3 regions of the Sporosarcina pasteurii genome follow, and region 2 is predicted to be linked to each of the others. Evidence: predicted binding sites of a transcription regulator. Region 2 holds the regulator's gene; each other region holds the start of a gene.

Region 1 (2,270 bases), 840 kb from region 2:
TCTATTATTATGATGGGGGCGCCCGGTTTTGTTGATTTAGCAAAAGCGCAAATACATGAGTTTGAACAAAAAGGATTTACATTACCTGTAACAGCAGAAGAGAAAAATCAATTACTAGAGAATATTTCTCTATTTGATATTACAAGAGACCCCTTCTCTTTAAAGGGAAGGCCAGTTTATTTTTGGCATGGTAAAAATGACCAAGTTGTCCCGTACGGACCGACTTTTAAATTTTATAAGGAAGTAAAAGAAACATATTCTGATAGACCGAATGATTTTGTTTTTGTCACTGATAACAACGCAGCACATGCGGTGACACGTACAGGCATGCTAGATGCGGTCAGTTGGCTTGCAAGTCATTTGAATGAATAAGGAAACATTGTTATGATGGAGTTAAGTCTAGAATGGAAAGGAAGATGAGCATGAGTCAAGAAATGAAAGATAGTATGATGGGTGCAATTGAAAACGTAATTGACCCAGAACTTGGTATAGATATTGTAAACCTAGGACTTATTTATGATGTAGAATTAGACGATGAAGGTAAGGCAATCGTAACGATGACACTTACATCAATGGGATGTCCGATGGGGCCGCAAATTGTGGCGAATATTAAACAAGAACTTATGGAGCTTCCAGAAGTAAAAGACGTTGACGTAAATATCGTCTGGAATCCTCCGTGGTCAAAAGATAAAATGTCACGCTATGCAAAAATGGCACTAGGCGTTAGATAAATAAAATAAGTTGTTAACCATATAGTTAACATTTTATGAAACTGTACAATTTTTTCTAAGTTGTACAGTTTTTTTATGTTTACTAATAAAAATGTAATACCAGAAAAGGGGCGTTACCCTAATTCCTAATGTGATGAACTCCCCGCTCAGTCACGAATTCCGCCCGCGTCCAATTGAATTCCTCCCAGGTCCAGTGTACTCCGCGTGCCTGACCGGATTCGCCACGAATTATCCAAACTACGTAAGTTTAAGTCATATGATAAAAAGGGATAATAAAATATAAGCTATTAAAGCAATATTCTTTACCTAAACGTCTATTTCAATTTATAATCCAATTAGTCAAGAAAGGTCAAATATTAATGGAAAGGGTGATATCAATGAGAATGCAAGGGGAACAAGATGAACGAACTCCGTTAGAACAATATGGGCGAAATCTTGTTGAAGATGTAAAAAATGCAAAGCTTGACCCTGTTATCGGTCGAGATGAAGAAATTCGCAATGCGATTCGTATTTTATCTAGAAAAACAAAAAATAATCCAGTGCTAATAGGTGAACCTGGTGTTGGAAAAACAGCGATTGTAGAAGGATTAGCCCAAAGAATTGTAAAAGGGGACGTACCTGAAGGATTAAAGGGTAAAGAAATTTTTGAGTTGGATATGAGTGCGCTGATCGCGGGTGCCAAGTATCGGGGCGAGTTTGAAGAAAGATTAAAGGCTGTCTTGAAACAAGTGAAAGATAGCGAAGGGCAAATTATCATGTTTATCGATGAAATCCATACGATTGTCGGTGCTGGAAAATTGGACGGGGCGATGGATGCGGGTAATATGCTAAAGCCGATGTTGGCACGTGGAGAGCTTTATTGCATCGGTGCAACGACACTTGATGAGTATCGTATGTATATTGAAAAAGACCCAGCGCTTGAACGCCGCTTTCAACAAGTCATGGTCCGTGAACCATCTGTTGAAGACACAGTTTCTATTTTACGGGGACTAAAAGAAATGTTCGAATTGCATCATGGCGTGCGAATTCATGATCGTGCCATTGTAGCGGCTTCCGCCTTATCAAATCGCTATTTAACCGAAAGATTTTTGCCGGATAAAGCCATCGACTTAATCGATGAAGCAAGTGCGATGATCCGGACGGAAATAGACTCGATGCCTCAAGAATTAGACGCGATCACTAGAAGAATCATGCAACTGGAAATTGAAGAGCAGGCGCTCACCAAAGAGAAAGATGCAGCAAGTCAAAACCGTCTAGCATCGCTCCGGGAAGAGTTGCAACAATTAAAAGATTCATCAGCAGATATGCGTGAACAATGGGAAGCGGAAAAGAGTACGTTAAATGAAATTCAAGAAAAACGCAGTGAATTAGACCGCTTGCGTCGCGAATTAGAAGACGCGGAAAATCGTTATGATTTAAATAAAGCAGCTGAACTTCGTCACGGAAAAATTCCGGCGGTTGAAGCTGAACTAAAAGAGGTAGAAGCTCCTTTATTGGACGGCAAAGAATCGCGTTTATTACGTGAAGAAGTGACGGAAG
Region 2 (2,270 bases):
TTAAGTTTCGCGCTAATCTCACACGGGTTGCCATGACGATATCAGAATACTCTCCTTCACCCGTCATCCAGCCTGTGATCGCACTTTGCATAAACTTCTCAATCGACATTGTATGCTTCACCTCCATTGGAAAGGTGTTGTTGCAGCATTCTTGCCTCGTCGCGTAATTCGGCAGCTTCTTCAAACCGTTCCGCTTCTACCGCTTCTTGCATTTTTACTCTTACTTCTTCAATTTTTCTTTTAATCGCATATAATTCATTAAATGAAACAGGTATCTTACCTGTATGGGTTGTTTGCCCATTGTGCAACTTCCCAAACACATGCGGAAGTCGTTCTTTAAATGTTTCATAGCAAGTGGCACAACCGAACTTGCCGATGTCCAGAAAGTTTCCAAACGTTAATTTACAATCAGGACATTCCAGTTGATGGGCTGTCGTGCCTCGCCTTTTTGGTTGCGTTTGGAATGTATCGCCACCGCCAAACCAATGAGATAAAAATTGTTGAATAGATAAAGGTTCCTCATTTGGACTAAAATGAAACGCTTCTGATTGGAAAGCACATTTTTCGCATAGATGATGCTCAATCGACTCGCCCATATAGCCCTTCGTAATGACAACGGATGCGGGCCGTTCCTTACATTTTTCACAAATCATCTACATGCCACCTCACATTTGTAAAGTTGATTTTTCATTAAAACTCTTCATAAATAAGCGTCACGAGCATGGCATGTAAAACACGCGCTCTCAGTTCATCACGTTCAGGTAACGGAATTCGAATCGTCGCCCGATCAACTGCTGCCAATATAAGTTTCGACTCGCGATCTGTAATAACCTCTTCTTCTAACAGTCGATATACAATATCGAATGCCATTGTATGCGAAACACCATTTTGGAGACCTGCTAAAATATGTTCAATTAAGTCTTTACGGGTATTTGCTCGAACGCGAAAAATTCGGATATACCCGCCGCCGCCTCTTTTCGATTCAACTGCATAACCACGTTCAGCTGTAAAACGTGTATTAATCACGTAATTAATTTGTGAAGGGACACATTGAAATTTTTCTGCAACTTCACTTCTTTTGATTTCGATTACGCCGTCTTGTTCTTCTTCTATAATCGCCTTCAAATATCCTTCAATGATGTCAGAAATATTTCTCATTTCTTCACCTCTTTCATGCCAGGTGTCTTCATTGACTTTGACTATCTTTGACTTAATTGTACAGACGAATCACATGGTTCGCAATCGATACGCATTCATTTATTCGACTATGATAGTGTCGGCTTAAGCCATCATTATTTAATCATTTAATTATAGAAAAATGGACTTTCCTACTTAAATTAAGAAAGTCCATTCTATTTTTATACACTCATTCAGCTTCCACGCTTATATTTTTTAGTTCCTTCACTGGTAGGAAGAGTTCGCCCGTTTCTAGGTAGGTGATGGAAAGTTTATCGCCTTCCTGGATATAGATTGAATATGGGGCAACTTCAGAAGAGACCAGGAAACTTCTTCCGTCGTCCGCTAATATCGATACGAGTGTGAATTCGCCTACGCGCTCTTTGAATACACGCTGGACAGTAATCGCTGTTTTCCCTTCTTCTGCATTTGAACTGCCGTCCACGGAGCTGCCGCCACGTTGAAGTGCCGTTTTATATAGTTTTAACGCTTCGTTCGGCGTATTGCCGTATACTGAAACTTCAGGATTGGCCGCGGAAACAATAAAATAGTTTTGTAAGAAACCATTTGAATCCAAGACCGGCGTTAACCAGCTAGCTTCCCCGTAAAAATTGTAGAGTACCGGCATTTCGCCAGACCATTTCTTTTCAATAAATTTCTTCTCAATAATTTGTAAAGTACCTTGCGAATCCATATACGACTCTTCTAAGTTTCCAGTGTAATACGTTGCTTCTCCTGTTCGACCATCCGTCAAGGCATAGCCAAGCATCGAATCGACACCCTCTTTTGGACTTGTGAAATCAGTAAAGTAATACATATGGCCGTTTTCATCGAATATCGGACTCACATTTGCTTCTGTTCCTTCATCAGATGGAATTTTCACATCTTTTTTCCCGAAGACAGAATTCCAGAAACCGTGAATATACTTTCCAAAATAACTGTTTTGTAAACTAACCGCTTCAGGCGCAACTGCCCCATCAATAAAGGCTGGGATCTCAGCAAGTGGATATTTTTTTACATCACCTGTTTTTGAATCAACCATGATAATTCCTTTCACATCAAAACCGTCACGTGCAGTAATAAAGTTTCCATAT
Region 3 (2,270 bases), 490 kb from region 2:
CCGCTTGTTCCTCAGGACCCGCAGCACCTGCAAGCCTAGAACGTGCATCCGCAATATCTCCAAGTACCTCTTGTTCATGTGCTGCAAACCCTTTTACTGTGTTGACGAGGTTGGGAATTAAATCCATTCTTCTTTGCAATTGATTCTCAACCTGTGCATAAGACTGGTCAACATTTTCCTCTAATGTCACAAACTTATTGTAACTCGGTACAAGTATCACTGCGAGGAGCACAACGATGCCTATTATGATTCCTAATGGTCCGAGTAATCTTTTCAAAATACCACTCCTCAATAAATTGTTATTTTTACTTTACCCACTTTACTTGCACTATTAAACTTATGCCCAAGCATTTGGCTTTTCAGCGATACTTTAATCATTTTCAGTGTATCCATTCTTTATGTTATGCATATTATTAAAAACACATGCACATACTAAGAGATGGAGGTGGCGACAAATGCCTAAAGAAAATTCAAATAAAAAACCGATTCAAGTCCCAGAAGATGTGGAACTCGGAACAGAATTCAATATACGAGAAGTAAACAGAGACCAACAGAAGCATAAGAGAAAGCATAACGTCACATTAGATCCACGTGAAAACCGATTTAATCAATAAGATACACAAAACGGTAAGCGTAGAGAGCGCCAAATTTTTCAAGTGTTTTTTTATTCGATCATAAAGAGACCTTGTCCGTAAAATCGGTAAAGGTCTTTTTATAAGCGGATCTCACATTGCTAAAAGGTAATCATTAGTACAACAAAAAACCTTACAAACTTTAAAGTTTGTAAGATTTTCTTAGTTTTTTCTATAAACGTTTTGAATTAGCGCCCTCGAGAGGAATCGAACCCCTATCGTAAGAACCGGAATCTTATGTGTTATCCGTTACACCACGAGGGCATATTGAAGTCACTTTAATGACAGCAAGCATTATAGATTATACTGTTAAAACTAATATTTTGCAAGGTCTTTTTGAAAAAGCGTTATATTTGACCTTTATTGACCATGCTATGTATGATAAGAGTACGGTTGAATGGGAAACTCATTTCAACGGACTACAATATCCACCTTGAAGGAGGAAATGAAATGAATTTAATACCAACAGTTATTGAACAAACGAATCGGGGCGAGCGTGCTTACGACATTTACTCACGCTTGTTGAAAGACCGGATTATTATGCTTGGTAGCGGAATTGATGATAACGTTGCAAACTCTATCGTTTCACAGCTACTATTTCTAGAAGCAGAGGATCCTGACAAAGACATTTCGATTTACATTAACAGTCCAGGCGGAAGCATTACAGCAGGTATGGCAATCTTTGACACAATGCAGTTTATTAAACCTGACATTCAAACAATTTGTATAGGTATGGCTGCTTCAATGGGTGCGTTCCTACTTGCAGCTGGAACAAAGGGTAAGCGTTATGCACTTCCGAACTCTGAAGTCATGATTCACCAACCACTTGGCGGTGCACAAGGTCAAGCGACTGAAATTGAAATTGCAGCGAAACGTATCTTATTCCTACGCGAAAAACTCAATACAATTCTTGCTGAAAGAACAGGTCAGCCAATTGATGTCATTGCAGCAGATACAGAGCGTGATAACTTCATGACAGCTGAGCGTGCGAAAGAATACGGTCTTATCGATAATATCCTAACGCGCAACGACTTAACTAATCAATAACCTATCAGTCATTCAATTTCGAGTTCGGTATTGCACCGGACTCTTTTTTTATTGCTTACTAGCCAAAGAACGTTGATACAAATAAAACTGCATCCTAACGATTAGAGTCATCCAATAATTAGGGTGCAGTTCACATAAATATCCGCTGTTTATTTGTAACATCTTTATCTTTAATTTTCTTTTTCAACAAGCTCTGCAAGCGCGGCCAATGCTTGTTCTTCATCATTACCCTCCGCGATTAATGTAATTTGCGATCCTTTCGCAATGGCAAGACTCATGACACCCATAATACTCTTGGCATTCACTTGTCGGTCGTCTCTCTTTAAAAATATATCAGCCCCAAAGCGATTCGCTTCTTGGACAAATAACGCTGCTTGTCTTGCCTGTAATCCAGGCTTCATATTTACTGTTACTCTTCTTTCTGCCATTTGGCACTCTCTCCTTTAATTCACGGTATTATGTAGTTCCTAATCCTCCAGTTCGGAGATTATCCGCTATTTCTTCTATTTTTCTTAATCGATGATTGACGCCTGATTTACTTACTTTCGTACCTGTAACAAGTTCACCAAGTTCTTTTAGAGTAATGTCCTG

The links. Region 2 encodes CtsR, which represses protease genes until heat stress. Its sites were predicted from a motif close to ATGGTCAATAAAGGTCAAACA; they were not measured.
Region 1: a site for CtsR is predicted at 1,067-1,087, ahead of AB1H92_RS10940 (ATP-dependent Clp protease ATP-binding subunit). Genes of this name have one in related genera too.
Region 3: a site for CtsR is predicted at 983-1,003, ahead of clpP (ATP-dependent Clp endopeptidase proteolytic subunit ClpP). Genes of this name have one in related genera too.

Annotation. Positions count from the first base shown of each region.
Region 1 covers NZ_CP160452.1:2,309,864-2,312,133, reverse strand. The annotation lists gene AB1H92_RS10950 (prolyl oligopeptidase family serine peptidase) at 1-372, shown strand, start outside; gene AB1H92_RS10945 (metal-sulfur cluster assembly factor) at 423-731, shown strand; gene AB1H92_RS10940 (ATP-dependent Clp protease ATP-binding subunit) at 1,115-2,270, shown strand, end outside.
Region 2 covers NZ_CP160452.1:3,150,586-3,152,855, forward strand. The annotation lists gene AB1H92_RS15355 (protein arginine kinase) at 1-109, opposite strand, end outside; gene AB1H92_RS15360 (UvrB/UvrC motif-containing protein) at 99-653, opposite strand; gene AB1H92_RS15365 (CtsR family transcriptional regulator) at 691-1,158, opposite strand; gene AB1H92_RS15370 (hypothetical protein) at 1,367-2,270, opposite strand, start outside.
Region 3 covers NZ_CP160452.1:2,659,388-2,661,657, forward strand. The annotation lists gene AB1H92_RS12755 (LemA family protein) at 1-277, opposite strand, end outside; gene AB1H92_RS12760 (hypothetical protein) at 456-614, shown strand; tRNA gene AB1H92_RS12765 (tRNA-Arg) at 825-896, opposite strand; gene clpP (ATP-dependent Clp endopeptidase proteolytic subunit ClpP) at 1,083-1,679, shown strand; gene AB1H92_RS12775 (HPr family phosphocarrier protein) at 1,850-2,107, opposite strand; gene whiA (DNA-binding protein WhiA) at 2,136-2,270, opposite strand, start outside.